Linked DNA regions of Methylicorpusculum oleiharenae. The protein of the gene in region 1 binds, or shares a complex with, the protein of each later gene. Links are inferred from orthologs where the notes say so. Each region holds a gene or a part of one and is shown in the gene's direction. Other genes may lie near its edges. The genes, in order: GO003_RS12800 and dapF.

Evidence for each region.
Region 2: the proteins of GO003_RS12800 (region 1) and dapF are in contact, whole or in part, in a solved structure (PDB 5YGU), measured with the Escherichia coli proteins. The link is inferred for Methylicorpusculum oleiharenae from one-to-one orthologs.

Annotation. Positions count from the first base shown.
Region 1 is NZ_WUTY02000001.1:2,830,231-2,839,250, forward strand. The notes cover bases 1,163-3,862. They hold GO003_RS12800 (RNA pyrophosphohydrolase), read left to right. Parts: upstream 1,163-2,080; coding sequence 2,081-2,644; downstream 2,645-3,862. Other genes in these bases: GO003_RS12795 (histidinol-phosphatase), read right to left, coding at 1,163-1,789; cpdA (3',5'-cyclic-AMP phosphodiesterase), read right to left, coding at 2,618-3,418; argA (amino-acid N-acetyltransferase), read right to left, coding at 3,424-3,862. In the rest of the region: siroheme synthase CysG, read right to left, coding at 1-749; GO003_RS12790 (sulfurtransferase TusA family protein), read left to right, coding at 833-1,063; more of GO003_RS12795, read right to left, coding at 1,103-1,162; more of argA, read right to left, coding at 3,863-4,740; GO003_RS12815 (serine/threonine-protein kinase), read right to left, coding at 5,118-6,872; GO003_RS12820 (PAS domain S-box protein), read right to left, coding at 7,035-9,020. UniProt on the Escherichia coli protein: Master regulator of 5'-end-dependent mRNA decay.
Region 2 is NZ_WUTY02000001.1:1,775,452-1,784,718, reverse strand. Bases 5,633-8,579 are described here. They hold dapF (diaminopimelate epimerase), read left to right. Parts: upstream 5,633-6,665; coding sequence 6,666-7,493; downstream 7,494-8,579. Other genes in these bases: xerC (tyrosine recombinase XerC), read left to right, coding at 8,178-8,579; GO003_RS08240 (DUF484 family protein), read left to right, coding at 7,490-8,176; lysA (diaminopimelate decarboxylase), read left to right, coding at 5,633-6,513. In the rest of the region: GO003_RS08275 (PilZ domain-containing protein), read left to right, coding at 448-795; GO003_RS08270 (substrate-binding domain-containing protein), read right to left, coding at 895-1,698; GO003_RS08265 (ATP-binding cassette domain-containing protein), read left to right, coding at 1,885-2,874; GO003_RS08260 (TRAP transporter small permease subunit), read left to right, coding at 3,219-3,758; GO003_RS08255 (TRAP transporter large permease), read left to right, coding at 3,759-5,144; LPS translocon maturation chaperone LptM, read left to right, coding at 5,141-5,263; more of lysA, read left to right, coding at 5,266-5,632; more of xerC, read left to right, coding at 8,580-9,086; GO003_RS08230 (DUF2333 family protein), read left to right, coding at 9,167-9,267. UniProt on the Escherichia coli protein: Involved in the succinylase branch of the L-lysine biosynthesis and in the biosynthesis of the pentapeptide incorporated in the peptidoglycan moiety. Catalyzes the stereoinversion of LL-2,6-diaminopimelate (L,L-DAP) to meso-diaminopimelate (meso-DAP).

The DNA of each region.
Region 1 (9,020 bases):
CGATCATAGAGGATCACATCGGCCTGTTGCATCAACCGTAATGCTTTAAAAGTCAGCAAATCAGGGTCGCCTGGACCTGCTCCTATCAGATAAACTTCGCCTTGGGCCGTTGAATTTGATTCTTCGGCCAAGCATTTTTCCAGTTGAAGAGTCGCTTGAAGTTCATCTCCTTTGAAAACCAGTTCTGCGATCGGGCCTTGTAACGCTTTTTCCCAGAAAATTCGCCGTTGTGCAGGTTCTTTGATCGATCGCTTGACTTGCGGTCTGAATTTTTCAGCCAAGTGTGCGAGGCGCCCGTAAGTGGGCGGAATGATGGTTTCCAGTTTGGCTCTTAACAAGCGCGCTAAAACCGGCGATGCGCCGCCCGATGAAACCGCGACTATCAGAGGTGAACGATCCAAAATCGCAGGAAAAATAAAGCTGCACAGGTCGGGGCTGTCAACGACATTGACGGGGATTTTATGCTGACGAGCAGCGGCTGCAACACTTTCATTGGTGGTTTTGTTGTCGGTGGCCGAGATGACTAGGGTAAATCCCGCGACATCCTCTGCGGTAAAGCTTTTTTGTATGATGCGCAGGCTAAGGTCACTTTCTCTTTCTTTTATTGAAGAACGGATATCTTTGGCTATGACGGTAATACAGGCCCCTGCTTTGCTGAGCAAGTCAATTTTTCTAGCCGCAATTTCGCCTGCACCCACCACCAAACAGGCCTGGCCTGTCAGTTTAAAAAATAAGGGAAAATAGTCCATGTGATCGGTTAGTTCGCTGTTTATTGTAGCGGTGGTATTATAAACACCACTTAGGGAGTTTATAGAAATTATATCCAAGAACCATGATTGAATTTGATTTAGAAGTTGATGCCAGCGGGTTAATGTGCCCGTTGCCCTTATTAAGATTGAAGAAAGCCCTTCAGCAATTACTTGCCGGACACATTGTTAAAATAATCGCTACCGATCCGGCAGCGCATCTGGATATCGGTGTCTACACCGAACAGACCGGGCATGAAATTGTTGATTTTGTGCGGGAAGGAGATAAACAAATTTTTCTGATTAAGAAAAATTAAAAGGCAAAGACTGGTTTGCCTTTTAATCATCCGGCGCGTTTATTTTTTGAAATGGTGCGTGGGGCAGACATGGTTTCTGAGGCTGATAATGGGCCATTCCTGCTGTTCTGCGATCCGTTGCAGCTTTTCATCCGGATCAACCGCAACCGGATGTGTGACTCGATTCAACAGGGGCAAATCATTGTGGGAGTCGCTGTAAAACCAGCTGTCGTCGAGTGTTTCCGAATGCGATGCCAGCCATTCGGTCAATAATGTGACTTTGCCATCCTGAAAACAAGGGACGCCATTAAAGCCCCCGGTATATTTTCCATCGGAAAACTCAGGCGTGGTCGCTATCAAAATATCGATGCCGTAAAGTTGTACGATCGGTTCAGTGACAAACCGGTTTGTCGCCGTAATAACCATTAAGGTATCGCCTTTAACTTTATGTTTATTTATCAGTTCCTGAGCGGGTTTCAGCAAGATTGGAAAAATCTTTTCCTGAACAAATTGCTCTCGCCACTGAAACAGTCTTTGCGGTTCATTATCTGCAAGCGGACGTAAAGAGAATGCCAGGAATTCTCTGATATCCAGATTCCCTTGTTTGTAGTCTTCGTAAAATTTGGCATTTGCCGCTTCATAAGCGTTTTTGTCGACTATGCCCTGATCGACCAGAAACTGCCCCCATAGAAAGTCGCTGTCATCCGCGATGAGTGTATTATCTAAATCAAAAATAGCTAGACTCATTAAAATACCTGTTTAAATTGGCTTTAAAAATAGGCTATAGCCTCCCCAACTGATTTGTGGAACAATAGCTTTATTAATTTTATTCACTGAACGTTACGACGAGTTTATCACCTTAGCGGGTTTACGCTGAACTCATAAAGTAAGAACTGATTGAGAATCTGTGCAGCACAAGCGATTTTAAAGTCTGTAATGACCGAGCGCTTTCATGGCTTAATAATTCTCGCGGTTCCAGCGAACTGATCGCCTAATGCGAAGCAGTCGGTGACGGTCAGATAATTCAAAGGTTTTAACATGATTGACTCAAAAGGATACCGACCTAATGTCGGAATAATCCTTTGCAATGACGAGGGTCGCGTGTTTTGGGCTAAACGTTCCGGTGCCAATTCCTGGCAGTTTCCACAGGGGGGCATTAATGATGACGAAGACCCTGAAGCGGCGATGTATCGTGAACTGTGGGAGGAGACCGGTTTGCGTGCCGAACATGTGCAGTTGCTGGGACGCACAAGATATTGGCTGCGTTATCAATTGCCTGAAAGATATATCCGCAAACAGTCGATACCCCTTTGCATAGGACAAAAACAAATCTGGTTTATTTTGCGCTTGGTTACGCCTGAATCCAATGTGCGTTTTGATCGAACGGCCAAGCCTGAATTTGATGGCTGGCGCTGGGTGGATTATTGGGAACCACTGAATGATGTTGTGTACTTCAAACGCAAAGTGTACCGAAAGGCGATGGCGGAATTGGGTGCACTGCTGGTAGCCGATTCTGTTCCGGTAAAAGCAGATGGGTATCTGGCTAAAGAAAAAAAGAATCTGAAAAAAACCAGGTCAATAGCCAAACGAGTCCAAACTTAGCTCCTGAAGCAAGCCTGGGAGGCGGTAGACGCTGGTTTCGATTGACCCGTCAGGCAATAAGTTAATGATACGGTAACCGGGCATCTCCAAATCCAGCGTAAAATCGCTGCACAGCGGCTTGAATTGAAAACAGGTCGCTGGTGAGCCTAGAACACGAATGGACTGATAATCGCGGTCCATCACTTGATGGATATGCCCGGTCGTGACGGCTTTTACTTGCGGAAAATCGCGTAGAATGTTCAACACTTCCTGCTGATTCTCAATCAGCATGGTATCCATCCATTGGCTTTGCGTCGGCAGGACATGATGATGGACTGCGATTAACGCAAAATAATTCGGCTGTTCAGTCAGACATTTCTGTAAAAATAACAGTTCTTCATTGCCGATATTGCCGCCGGGTCGGCCGGGTATCTGGCTGTTAAGACAGATTAACTGCCAGTCATCAAACAAGGTTTGTTTGTTACAGCTGATTTTTTGACTGTTAAACAAACTGAGCATCAGCGGGTAGTCGTCATGATTACCGGGCAAGCACACCGAATTGACCGGGTATCGTTCCAGCGTTTTTAATATCCGCATATAACTCGCCGCACAAGGATCTTGAGCAAGGTCTCCCGATAGCAGAACAAGATCAAAGGTATTGCCTGTGGCAAATGCCTGATCAAGAACGGCCTTGAAATAATACTCGGTGTCTATGCCCAGCATTTTCTCCCCTGGGGCAGGCAAAATATGAAGGTCGGTAATTTGAAGGATAGACACCGTCTTTGAATAAGGCATAGGCATTAGCTAATGGTTTTGCATAAGACTTTCGAATTTCTCTGCGGGTTGTAAGATGATTTCAAAGGTTCAGGCAGAAGTTCAATGGATACAGGCTTGAACCCTCTTTCAATAAACCAGTGAACGGTTTGAGTCGAAAGTACATAAAGTTTCGAAATATCAGACTGTTTTGCTTTATCATAAATGTAATCCAACAGGTGGCTGGCTCTGGATGCTCGCTGATAATCCGGATGAATTGCCAGACAGGCTATTACACCCCTGCCTGAATCAGCTAGAGCATGAAGCGCGGTGCAACCAATAATCAAACCGTCTCGTTCAATAATAATATAGTCGGAAATTTCCATTTCCAGTTTTTCACGAGAGCGTTTAACCAATAAACCTTGTTGCTCCAAAGGCTTTATCAATTCCATGATGCCGCCAATATCGTCCAGTTCGGCGGTACGGATCGTCTCAAATGCGGCGTGACTGACCAATGTGCCGATGCCGTCACGCGTGAATAATTCTAGTAACAAAGCACCATCAACTTGCCGGTTGACCAGGTGGGCGCGTGTTACGCCGTTTTGACAGCTTTGAATGGCTGCGCTTAAAGAGCGGGCGATGGCTTCCGGCAGGTTTGGATTGTTTTCCAGTAATTCATTGGCTTGCCCGGTAGTCAGTTGCTGGACTGGTTTCTGGTTATCAGGATTTAAACAGTTTTGCTCAGTCATCAAAATTAGTTTTTCAGCCTGCAAGGCGATAGCGACTTCGGTGGCAACTTCCTCCGCCGAAAGATTAAAAACCTCCCCGCTCGGAGAATAACCAATCGGTGAAATCAGCACGACATTATTCTGGTCAAGTTGTTGATGTATCCCCTGGCTGTCAATTCGCCGGACTTTGCCGGTATAGCAATAGTCAATTCCATCCAGCACACCAAGCGGCTTTGCGGTGACAAAATTGCCCGAGGCGACTCTGATTTTTGCACCGGCCATGGGTGAATTAGCCAAGCCCATCGATAACAAGGCTTCAATTTCTACCCGGACCAATCCGGCCGCCTGTTTGACATATTGCAGTGTCGATTGGTCGGTAATGCGAAGGTGATGGTGAAATCTGGGCGTATCTCCTTGCTGTAGCAGGCGTTCATCTATTTGGGAGCGAATGCCGTGGACCAGAACCAGCCTGACACCCAAACTTTTCAATAAGGCAAAGTCATGAATCAAATTATCGAAATTCGGTTCAGTCACCGCCACGCCGCTAAAAAAAATGACAAAGGTACGGTTCCGGTGGGCGTGGATGTAAGGAGAGGAATTCCTGAACCAATTGACGAATGTGCTTTGTTGTTCCATTGAGATAATTTCAAGACAAACTGAGTTGTTGAGTCGACAAAGGCCCGATAAAAATTGTGGGTTAAGCCTTGTTTATAAAATGAGGTTGACTGACGTTAATCTCATTTTACTGGAATATACCGGGCAGGTGGTAGGTTACAGGCGCCTTGAAGAGTCGGCCACTCAATGCTTTGTCCACTGTATACCTTTCGCACTTCAAATTTCGGCAGTGCCTAAGGAGGCAACGGGTTGTTCGGCAAAGGCTTTGCCGGCATGGATGCTGGCATAGAGCCTACATGGATGGTTTTACGGCGTCCTTTCGAGCATCCCTGTGCCGAATTTCGATCTACGATGGGCATAGATGCCGGATTTTGTTCTGCAAATGGGGCAATCGAATGTCAGGGCTGGCGTAAAATTTTAGCTTTGAGATCCAATAAGGTCTGGTGTTTAGGGATGGCCTCCAAGCCCTCTTCAATCTTGGTCAGACTTTCATCATGTTTGCCTTCAACATAAAGTTGTTCTGCCTGCTCACTCAGAATGTCGGCAATTTTTTTCAGACCCTGTTTTGCTTCTTTATTATACGGGTCGATCTCAAGCACCTGCCGATAAGACCAGAGTGCATTGCTTCCGGTAGGCGCCGTCAAATAACCCACATCAAAATGAATTTCTGCCAAATCCAATAAATCTTTGATTTTTAACTGTTGCTCAGGGCTAAGTTGAATGATTTTGTCTTGTAACGGATCTATCTCTTGAGCGAGTTTAATGTAACCGGCAATTCCGGCAATAAGAGTAATGACAGCCAGGCTGCCCAGGATAATGGGCAGTGCGGATTTGGCCTGCAATCCGTTCATGAATTGCTGAACGGATTGAATTCTGTCTTGCCGTTTAAAGGCAAGTCCTTTGGCTAGCGTTTTCCATTGTCTTCGGCTTAATCCACTGACCATTTTAGGTTGCAGATTCAGTTCCATAGCTTTTGGGGCTGAAAGTTTTCCGTAGGGATGCTTTCCAGTCAAAATTTCGTAAGTTACACAGGCTAAAGCGTAAACATCATCGCTGGGGTCCGGATCATTTTCGTAAAACATTTCAAGGCTTGCATAGGCAGGCGTAAGGGCACCCAAATCACGGCGGGCGTCAAATACCGTTTGATCCTGCTCGGCATCATGACGGCTTACGGCGCAGGCTATGCCGAAATCAAGGACTTTAACTTCGCCGTTCTCTAAAACGCAAACGTTGCCGGGCTTGAAATCGGAATGGACAATCCCGTGCTTGTGGGCATAAGCCAACGCCAAACATAAACCTTTAATGATGTACCAGGCTTTTTTAAAAGGCAGGCCATTGGGGGCCTTTTCTGAAATATATCGGCCTAACGATTGACCATCCAGAATCTCCATGGACATGAAGACGTGGCTTTTATCTCGGTCGAAATCGTAAACCGTAATAATGTTTGGGTGTGCAAGGGTTTGGGCTTTTTGAGTCTCTCTTTGTAAAGCGATAAAGGCGGTGGCGTTATTTTTAATGTCTTCGTTAAGGATTTTCAACGCCACGAAAGGTGATTTGTCTCTTGCTTCCTGCTTACGAAGGTCCAGTGCCTTGTAGACCACGCCCATGCCGCCGCTACCCAGCACATCCTGCAACACGAAACGCTCCTTGAGCGTCGAGCCGATGCCTAGCGGACCGTCGTTTGAAGGCGATTCAAAAGATGAATCAGTTTGAGTAAATGACAGTGTGGCTGAGTTTGAACTGGTTTGCGAGCCTGACATCACAGTCTTTGGCGGTGCCGTTCGTCCTGCCGGATTGATTACAACGGTTGATTCTTCTTCGCCAGTGAAAGCGGATGACACAGGTGCTTGATAAATCACCCGCGTCTCATCATCTTCCTGTGTTTGCGTCACGGGATTGAACCGCGTTTCATCATTGTCAGTCTGGTTCACAGAGTGGCTTAAACTGTCTAATGAAGAAAGTAAGCGTAGATAGTGCTCCGGACTCAACTGTTTTTGTTCGAGATTGCTGCGTAAGACATGCCGGATTTTTTCACTTTTTTCAGGCGTCTGTATGAGTGTTTGCTGTAAAAAAACCTCCAATTGATCCAGGTTCAGTTGCCCTTTACAAAATTGCAGCAACGTATCAGAGATAGCGTCCGGTTGATTATTCATTGATAAGTCTCAGCCTGGTAAGTCTTCATGTCATGGATTGGGAATAACAGGGTTTTGCCGGCAGTCTGATGGCCAAATGGCATCTTTCTTTTCAGGCTCATGGCCTTGAACTATTGCAAGAAGTATAAAGGAATTTCTTGAGGTGGTATTTTCTTCTGACTTTTATGAGCGTTTGAACACCATGACCGTGATATCGTCATAAAAAAAGCTAGATTGGCAGAAATCTTTCAGGTGCTGAATTAATGTGTCGACGATAAATCCCGGCTTTTGATCAGCGTACTTTTCGAATAAGGTTTTTAGTCTGTCAATGCCGAATTGTTCACCGGCCGGATTTTGGGATTCTGTCAGTCCATCTGTATAGATGAGCAGGCAATCACCGGCACTGAGTGTGATTTTCTTTTCTTCGAAGTTAATATTTTGCCTGATTCCTATGATCAATCCGTCGGCGTCCAATTCTTTACAGCTAAAGTTGCATTTTTGGTAAAGCAGCGGAGGAGGGTGTCCGGCATTGGCGTAACTGAGGGTTTGCGTCGTGGTGTAATATTGAAGGTAAAAGAGGGTAATAAAATGATCGGCGTTATAAAGATCCTCATAAAGAAAATTATTGAGCACGTCCAAGGTTTGAGCGGGTGAGCCTAACCAGGTGGCTTGTGTTCTAATGGCGCTGCGAGCTGCGACCATCAGCAGGGCCGGTCCTACCGCATGGCCCGATACATCGGCAATCACCATATCCAGATGCTGCTCGTCGCGGTAAAAATAGTCGAAATAATCACCGCCTATCTGGGTTGCGGGAAGGCAAAAGCCAGTCACTTCGAAATGGGGTGAAATGATCGGTTTGGCAGGAAACAAGGACGTTTGGATTTGCTGGGCAATTTTCATTTCGTTTTTCGCGATAGCAAGATTCACCTGCGCTTCCCGAATTTGCCTTTCAGCGGCTTTTCGGCTGCTGATGTCGTGAACAAAACCGCTGAATTCATAGGCATTGCCTATTTTAAGCGGTGCAATACTCAGCTCAACCGGAAACTCGGTGCCGCTTCTTCTTAATGCGATTTGTTCGGTTAGCTTATCGATAACCCGGCTGGCCCCTGTGGTCAGAAAATGGCTGAGTTCTTGATGGACAAGTTTTCGAAATCGTTCGGGTACTATCAGTTCGGCCATATTTCGTCCTATCGCTTCATGGCGTGTCCAGCCGAACATTTTTTCAGCGCGCTGGTTCCAGTCCGTAATGATGCCGTAAGAATCCATGATGATGATCGCATTCAGCGTGGTTTCAATGATTAGTCGTGTGCGTTTCTCGCTTTCGATCAGAGCATCTTCATAATGCTTTCTTGCGGTAATGTCACGATCCACGCCTCGCCACTTCAGCAGTTTGCCGTGTGCATCTATGATGGGAAGGCCGGTTGATTCGGCGATCACGAGGCGGCCTTCTTTGTGGCGGTAATGGTTTGTCAGCGCATAAAAGGCGTTTTGGACTGATGAGTAAGGCTGAAAATCGGTTTTATCCTGCTGCGTCAGAAGCTCGGTATAGTGTTTGCCGATAATCTCTTCAGGTTTGTATCCTAAAATTGTTTTTACCGCGTTACTGCAGTAAATATAGTATCCGTTCGGGTCTTGCTCCCATAACCATTCCCCTGTCATTTCCGCCATTTGTCTAAAGCGTTGTTCGCTTTCCTGAAGGGCGGCTTCGACTTGTTTGCGTTCAGTTATGTCTTCTTCTACCGCTAATAAATGAGTAATTTCGCCGCGGCTGTTTTTAATTGCGCTGATGCTCTCAAATGCCCAGTAATCTTCACCGTTTTTTCGCTGGTTTTTTATCTCTCCCCGCCATTCGCCCTGTTTGAGCAGTTCCTGCCACATTTTTAGATATTGTTCGTCTGAAGTGCCGCCGGACTGAAGTATTCTGGGATTATGGCCTAGCAGTTCCTCGTGACTGTATCCGGTCATGGAGCAGAATTTGGGATTGATATATTCGATCCGGCCGCTGGGATCGGTTATCACTACGGCGCTGGCACTTTGTTCTACCGCAGCGTGCATCAGCAACAAATTTTTTTCCTGTTGCTTGGATGCGCTGAGATCCTGGATTAAAACAGCAATAGTGGGTTTTTCATTTTTGGCGGGATCGGTCAGTTTGCCCAGTGAAATCATGAC
Region 2 (9,267 bases), 1.1 Mb from region 1 along the record:
GCCGTCAAGCGCCCATGGATGGGCCTACGGCGTTCCCCGCAAGGCTTACGCCAACCCTCAAAGCCAAATAAATAGTTCAAACTGGGAATTGCTGAGGGTAGGCTATTCTGATATAGCTTAATTGATCTATACTCGGTTTGTAACTACTCGCACACTTGGAAGTGAGTGTATAGGTGAGTTGCCTGCTTTTCGCAATCCACCCATTAACACCTTTGTTTTATTGCTCCGCTGAATAGTTATACCTTTCGCACTTCAAATTTCGGCAGTGCCTAAGGAGGCAACGGGGTGTTCGGCAAAGGCTTTGCCAGCATGAATGCTGGCAAAGCCTACAGGGATAAATTTACGGCGTCCTTTGACGGGCACCCCTGTGCCGAATTCGATCTACGATGGATATACACTATTTTTTAAAAATTACGCTAAATAACTACATTTTTTAGGCGAATGACTATGCAACAAGAAAGGCGTAACCACCCTCGCTTCCCAGTCGACGGAATTAAAGCCCATCTCACCATTAAGCGTCCTGCCAACGATACTCTCGAATTTGAAGGCGAAGTGATCGACCTCAGCTATACCGGTATCAAAATTCATCTGGACAGTCCCCTGCCCGAAGAAAGCGAAGGCTGGGTATCCATTGTTTTAATTCTGCCCAACTCGCAGATTCCGGTTGCTATCCGCGGAGAGATAAAACACTTATGCCAAGGCACACACTACGGCGTGCAATGTGACGATACTTTGCCCAAAGACGCCTATGACGAACTCCTTTTTGAATGTGTAAAATCGGGTCAAAAAGTTTAACCGCCCGATAGTTCACGCTTAAATAGCGATTAATGCCGTTCATTTAAACAGGCATGAAAGCCTAGCGATTGTGTTCGATCCGTACCGATGAATTCTGCTTTAACGTTCCGCATCTGGATGAAATAATGCCTGCCCCTGTATTTTATAGCCTGCAATCAGCGCTTGCCCCTCCTCGCCTGTCAAAAATTCGATATAGCGCATCGCCGATTCATAATTCAGGTTTGGAAAACGCTGGGGATTAACCGCTATCACATGATAAGGATTCATCAGAGCCTCATCACCTTCATAAAGAACATTGAGTTGCAGTTTTGCCTGCATAGCGAGATAAGTGCCTCTATCCGATAAGGCATACGCCTGCTTTTCATCCGCCATCGTTAAAACCGCTCCCATACCCTGGCCGGCCGATATATACCATTCCCCCTGCGGCTTAAGACCTGTTTGTTGCCAGAGCGCCAGCTCTTTTTGATGTGTGCCCGAATCATCGCCCCTGGAGATAAACAAGGCCTTGGCTTTGCTTATTTTTTGCAAGGCTTCGTTAACCGTTTGCGCCGATTTGACTCCGGCATTGTCGTTATTCGGGCCCAATAAAACAAAATCATTAAACATCACCCGCTTGCGATTAACCCCATAGCCCGCGGCTACGAACGCCGCTTCAGCGTCAGGCGCATGCACCAAAAGCACATCCACGTCTCCGTTTTCGGCTAATTTCAACGCTTTGCCCGTACCAACCGCCAAAACTTCAATCCTGACGCCATAGCGTTTTTCAAAAGCCGGATTCAACACTTTTAGCAAGCCGCTGTTTTCTGTGCTGGTTGTCGTAGACATGCGCAATACAGTTTCTGCGTAGCCTTCAAAAGCAACCACAAAAATCAACACCCCTAATAAATACTTGATTTTTTTCATTATTTTGTCCTTTGTAATATCAATACCAAGACCGGATGAAGCAACCCGGATTTCGTAATACTGCATCCAGGCTACCAGTTACTGGCCGTTAACATTATGTATTGTTATTGAACCATAAGCCGGAAATAAAATACCGTTACAATAACATCCGGTTGCTGGTATTAACGATTTTGAGGATGAGCTCGTTTGAAGGGTATTTATGAACTGCATGACATTCGTTTTGCATACGGCGATAAGACTGTATTGTCTCTGCCTGAATTATGGATTCATGGCCAACACGTCACGGCTCTAATTGGCCCAAACGGATGCGGCAAAAGCACACTATTGAACCTATTGTCTCTTACGCTAACGCCTCAGCAAGGTGACATTGTGTTCATGGGGGAAAAAGTTTCCGGCAAAAATCGCCGTAACCTCATTCGGAAAATCGGTTATTTGCCACAAAATCCATTTATGTTTCGAGGCACGGTGCGGGATAACCTGTTGCTGGCGCTTAAATTTCACGGCGTAAAACCCTCACAAGGCCGTCAAAAAATTGATACTGCGCTGGCGCAATTCGGCATTGGTCATCTGACCAATCATCAGGCCAATAGCTTATCCGGTGGCGAACTCCAAAAAACAGCGCTGGCGAGAGCTTTGATTACCGAGCCTGACGTGCTGCTGATGGACGAACCGTTTAACTTTCTGGATAATTCCAGTAACCAACTGATGGAACAGTTTATCAGCGGCTTCCTGGACCAGGCACAACAAACCCTGATTTTCAGCACGCATAACCGTTTACAGGGTTTGGCATTGGCGGGGCCTGTCATCTCGCTGGTTCAGGGCACGCAGGTCGATTCCCCGCTGATCAATCTCTTCGGTGGCACTACCCAAGGTAATAGCTTCGACACCGGCAAGCTGTTGATCCGATTGCCGGGGGATGTCTGTGATTGCCGTCATATTTCGATTGATCCGCATGAAATTGTCCTGTCTCGCACACCGCTGATTTCCAGCATACGCAATCAATTTTCCGGCCGCATCACCTCTATTTCAGAAGAAGCCGGCAAAGTCTGCGTTGAAGTCAGAAGTGATGAAAAGTTCCTGGCTTTAATCACTCATGAAGCCTTACAGGATCTTAATTTGCGCTTGGGCGAGACCATCTGGGTGAATTTCAAATCAAACTCGATTGTTGCTTTTTAAGCGGTCTATTTTTACCCGCATTTGAACTGATTCATAATTTCCGAACCGTTTTTTTACTCAATCCGCCAAAATCTTCTAGAATTCAGAACACATCAACCAGGTTAACGCTTATGAAACAGTTCAAACTTCCAGGCCCCATGCGAATTCTATGGGGAAGTCTTGGCTGCTATTGGCTGAAGGACATTGTCAATCCTGGCTTTTTGGCGATTGCGTTTATGTTACTGTTGTTAATTCCTATCCTCATGATAGAAACCCCACCACTGTCTCGCCCAAAAAAAATACGGTCTAAAATTATTCTTTAGCCTTGAATTTCATTTAGAATATCGTTTTTTTGTGCGCCATTTATGTCAAGTCTTGTTTCAGCTCTGAAAGGCTATATTCAGATTATTGATGCGCTTAATGACCGGGTTGGAAAAGCCGTGTCCTGGCTTACGCTGGTCATGGTGCTGGGCACATTTCTTATTGTCGTTTTGCGTTATGCATTGAACTATGGTTCCGTCGCCTCTCAGGAATGCATTGCTTACCTGCATGCTTTAGTGTTTATGCTGGGCGTAGCTTATACATTGAAAGTTGACGGTCACGTCAGGGTCGATATTTTCTATCAGGGTTTTAGCAAAAGAACCAAAGCATGGATTGACTGTTCCGGTGTCATTTTATTACTGCTTCCTGTCACGGCTTTTATCGGCTGGAGCAGTTGGGATTATGTCCTGGAATCCTGGAAAATTCATGAAAGCTCGGGCAATTCGGGCGGCTTACCGGGTGTTTTTCTGATCAAATCCACGCTTGTCATTACAGCTTGCCTGCTCGCCCTGCAGGGCAGCGCGCTTTTTCTCGACAGCTTGTTAATTGCGCTTGATTTAAAGCCTTTAGAGGAATCGGATTAAATGGAACATACGATGGCGCTGTGGCTTTTTGCTGCCGTATTTATCGTCCTGCTGTCCGGCTTTCCGGTTGCCTTTGCATTGAGCGGAACGGCGCTTGCCTTTGCCGGTTTAGGTTTATGGCTGGAGGTATTCGACGTCGCCTTTTTAAATGCCTTGCCTAACCGGCTGTACGGCATTATGACCAATGAAACGCTGATTGCCGTTCCTTTGTTTGTTTTTATGGGGGTTATGCTGGAGCGCTCGAAAGTTGCCGAAAGTTTGCTTGAATCGATGACGGATCTGTTGGGTTCACTCAAAGGCGGACTGGGTATTGCGGTCACGCTGGTCGGCATGTTGATGGCGGCGAGCACCGGCATTGTAGGCGCAACGGTAGTGACTATGGGCTTACTTTCCTTGCCCACCATGCTGCGCCGCAATTACGACCCGGCTATCGCCTGCGGCACGATTTGCGCGTCCGGAACGCTGGGCCAAATCATCCCGCCATCCATAGTCCTGGTATTACTGGGCGATATTATTTCTACGGCCTATCAGCAGGCTCAATTAGATAACGGCATTTTCGCGCCTGAAACCGTTTCAGTTGGCGACTTGTTTGCCGGCGCCCTGATTCCCGGATTAAGCCTGATCGTTTTGTACCTTATCTACATTGCCGCACTTGCCTTGTTCAAACCCGGCTTGATGCCGTTGACCGTTCAGCCGGTGGAACGTGACTGGCGATTTTATGCCAAAGTATTAGGCAGTCTGACACCGCCGCTGGCGCTGATCGTATCGGTTTTGGGCTCTATCATCGGCGGTCTGGCCACGCCTACCGAGGCGGCGTCAGTCGGCGCGGTAGGCGCAATTATTCTGGCCGTGATCAAAGGCCAATTTAATCTGCAGCAAATCCGTTACGTCGTACAAAACACCACGCAAGTGACCAGCATGGTTTTCATGATTTTGATGGGCGCAGCCCTGTTTTCACTGGTTTTTAGAGGTTTTGGCGGAGACGAATTAATTGTCAGCCTGCTTTCCGACTTACCGGGCGGCAAGTTCGGCGCTGTTTTCTGCGTCATGCTGATCATGTTCCTGCTGGGTTTTATGCTTGATTTTATCGAAATCATCTTCGTGATCGTTCCGATTGTCGGCCCCGTCCTGCTGGCGATGGATATTAATCCGGTATGGCTGGGCGTCATGATGGCCTTAAATTTACAAACTTCATTTTTAACACCGCCTTTCGGATTTGCACTGTTTTATCTTCGAGGCGTCGCCCCACCTGAAATCACAACACTCCAGATCTATAAAGGCGTGATACCCTTTATCGCAATTCAGATCTTAATGCTGGGTTTACTCGCTTTCTGGCCACAATTAGCCACTTGGTTACCTGCTCTCATTTACGCTAAACCGATATGATAAAAAAATTCATCCCCGTTCTTTTGCTTTTTAGCATTTTACTGACCGCCTGCGGTCAAATCGGACCGCTATACTTGCCGGACCAACGCCCACCCATCACGGTAGAAAAAGAAAAATAAGCATGGACTATTTTAATTATCACAATCACCGGCTTTTCGCTGAAGACTGCCCGGTAACAGACCTCGCGGCTCAATACGGCACGCCCTGTTATATCTATTCAAGAGCCACGCTGGAAAAGCACTGGCACGCATTCAACGATGCCTTTGGCGATCATCCTCACCTGATTTGCTATGCCGTTAAAGCCAATTCCAATATCGCCATTCTCAATCTGCTGGCCCGATTAGGCTCGGGGTTCGATATTGTGTCCTTGGGAGAATTACAGCGGGTATTGAAAGCCGGCGGCGATCCTCAAAAAATCGTATTTTCGGGTGTCGGTAAGCGCGAAGATGAAATTACTTTCGCGTTAAAAACCGGTATACGCTGTTTCAATATTGAAGTCAGTGGTGAACTGGACAGGATCAATGATCTTGCCGGACAACTCGGCGTCGTTGCCCCGGTCTCGTTCAGAGTAAACCCGGATGTCGATGCAAAAACACACCCCTACATTTCAACCGGATTAAAAGAAAATAAATTCGGCTTGTCCATAGATCAAGCCTTTACGGAATATCTTCGCGCCGCGCAATTACCTCATATCAGGATTGCAGGCATTGACTGTCACATCGGTTCTCAATTGACCGAAATCCAGCCTTTCCTGGATGCTCTGGAACGCATTCTTGTATTGGTTGATAAATTGGCTGAGCAAGGGATTGCATTACACCATATTGATCTGGGCGGCGGCCTCGGCATCCGCTACCGGGATGAAAAACCTTATGAACCGTCTCATTATGTGGAAGCCGTGCTGAAACGTCTGGATTCAAGTGAATACGAAATCCTGATGGAACCGGGGCGTGCCATAGCCGGCAATGCCGGTATCTTGGTCACCCGCGTCGAATATCTCAAACAAACGGCGGACAAGCACTTTGCCATCGTCGATGCAGCAATGAATGATTTGATTCGACCTTCGCTTTATGGCGCCTGGCAAGCTATTATTCCAGTAGACGAAACCAGTACCGCTGAAGAACGTGAATGGGATATTGTCGGACCGGTCTGTGAAACCGGCGACTTTTTGGGGAAAGACCGTCAGTTGAAGCTCAATGCGGGGGACTTGCTGGCTATTCGGTCTTCAGGCGCTTACGGTTTCACCATGAGTTCAAACTATAATTCCAGACCCAGAGCGCCCGAGATTATGGTTGACGGCGCGTCTGCCTTTATTGTCCGGGAACGCGAAACCCTTGAACAATTATGGACCGGTGAAAAACTCTTGCCTTAGGAAAGCGGCCAAATCGCGGCTTTATCAAGCGCAGGCACACCATGTAAATTCGAAACCATTCTCTGTCTGGCGAGTAATTATGCATTTACGTTGAATAGTTTCGAAATACAATACGGACGTTTCTATATTTTTATGTGCAGAGAAAAAACAGCATGATCAACTTCACTAAAATGCACGGCTTAGGCAATGACTTTGTCGTTATTGATGCCATCCATCAAAACATTTCATTGTCTCCGGAACAGATTCGTTTTATTGCGCACCGACATTTTGGTATTGGTTGTGATCAGATTCTGCTGGTAGAACCCCCGGTAAGCGATACTGCCGATTTCAAGTACCGCATCTTTAATGCAGACGGCAGCGAAGTCTCTCAATGTGGCAATGGCGCTCGCTGTTTTGCCAAATTTGTCAGGGACAAGCGACTGACAGAAAAGGATAAAATTCTGGTAGATACTAATGGCGGTCAATTGTTGCTATCCTTTGATCAGGACGACATGATCACCGTCAATATGGGTATCCCCAAACACAATCCGGCGGAAATACCGCTTTTGGCATCTGTTGAATCGCGATTTTATACCGCCATTGTCAATAACACTGAAAAAGCTTTCGGAGCGGTATCCATGGGTAATCCTCATGCCGTTTTGCAGGTTCACGATGTCAAAACAGCGCCGGTCCATGAGATAGGACCGCTTTTGGAAAACCACCCAGACTTTCCGGAACGGGCCAATATCGGTTTTATGCAGATCATCGATAAAAATCATATCAAACTGCGTGTCTATGAACGCGGATCAGGTGAAACCATGGCCTGCGGAAGCGGCGCTTGTGCAGCAGTCGTCATTGGCATTGAACAGCACTTGCTGGATCATCACGTCACCGTGGAATTACCCGGAGGCAAATTAAAAATCGAGTGGGACGGGCGAGGTCAGCCTGTTTTGATGACAGGACCCGCCAGCATCGTTTTCGAGGGAAACATTGAACTATGAGTCACCCCAACATCACTTCTGAAATATCCGAAGAGCAAGTCGAACATTACTTACGTAAACACCCGGAGTTTTTTAACGATCATCTTAATCTGCTGGAAAAACTGACGATCCCCCATCCCAGCGGAGACGCTATTTCCCTGATATCCAAGCAACTGGAAATTTTCAGAGTCAAGCATCAGGAATTGGAAAACCAGCTCACGGCCTTGATAGAAATTGCCCGTGACAACGATACGTCTTTCAATCGCATGCATAAATTGACGCTGGCCTTATTGGATGCTTCGACCTTAGAAGAAGCGATCGTCAATCTGGAACATGTGTTTAACGAGTATTTTCTGACCGACTTCGTGTCTATCAAGATCATTTCCGAACAACACTCTTACCTGGACAACTTGTTTATTTCAGCAGACAGCCCCGATTTGCAGCATTTTTACCCTATTTTATCCAGCAATCAGGCAAAATGCGGGCGACCCAGTCTGGCACAAGCCAAGGTTCTCTTCGGCGGCAATGCGCTGCAAGTCAAATCCTGCGCCATTATTCCAATGGCCTTTACTCAACTGGAAGGCATCATCGCAATCGGCAGCCAGGAGGAAAACCGGTTTCATTACAGTATGGGCAATTTATTTCTGACCCAGATGAGTGAAATTATCGGCACCCGTTTGATTGCCCTGCTCGAGCATAACTGACGTGACGCCTGCAGCGACCCAATGGTTGGAGCGGTTTATTGAACAACTGCAGATCGAAAAAAGGTCGTCACCGCATACCGTCACAAGCTATCGCCACGATTTACTTAAGTTAACCGCCTACTGTGAAGAACACAACATCCAGGACTGGCAGGATATTCAGCCCGCCTTGATTCGCGGCTACATCGCCGCACGTCATCGTCAGGGCATGGGTAGCAAAAGCCTGCAACGTGAATTATCTTCAATTCGCGGGTTTTTCAAATTCCTGTTAAAACTCCAGGTTGCATCAATAAACCCAGCGCAAGCAATCAGAGCCCCCAAACAGGATAGGAAATTACCCAAACTGCTGGATGTCGATCAAGTCAGCGGCTTACTGGATGCGAACACAGTTTCCGCGCTGGAAATACGCGACCAGGCCATGTTCGAGCTGTTTTACTCCTGCGGCCTGCGCCTGAGTGAATTAACCGACTTAAATATCAACGACCTGGACCTGTCGGACCGCACGTTAATTGTACGCTCAGGTAAAGGCAATAAAACGAGGGTGCTGCCCATAGGAAGTAAAGCTGTTAAGTCAGTTAATAGCTGGCTGATGCTGCGGCCTCAGTATAATGCCGGTGACGAAACGGCCTTGTTTATCTCCAATCGCGGCAAACGCATCAGCACCCGTAATGTACATCAGCGCTTACAAAACTGGTGTCAGACTAAAGGCGTAGCCGAGCACGTCCATCCTCATATGCTGCGCCATTCATTTGCCAGCCATCTACTGGAATCCAGTCAGGATTTGAGAGCCGTCCAGGAATTACTGGGCCACGCTAACATCAGCACGACCCAAATCTACACGCATCTTAACTTTCAACATCTTGCTGACGTCTATGACCAAACCCACCCTCGGGCAAAAAAAAGGACAGAATAACGACGGCTCATATTACGTCATCACAACAAAAACTGTTATCATTGGGCGCATAAGAATGTTCTTTTTAAAGGATACTGGAAATGTCAGAAAACGATTCGCTGCAAAGTGAGCAATACAGAGGTATCCTATGGGTACTTGGCGTAATTAGCGCCGTCGTTTTAGTTGTAATGATTGTATTGGG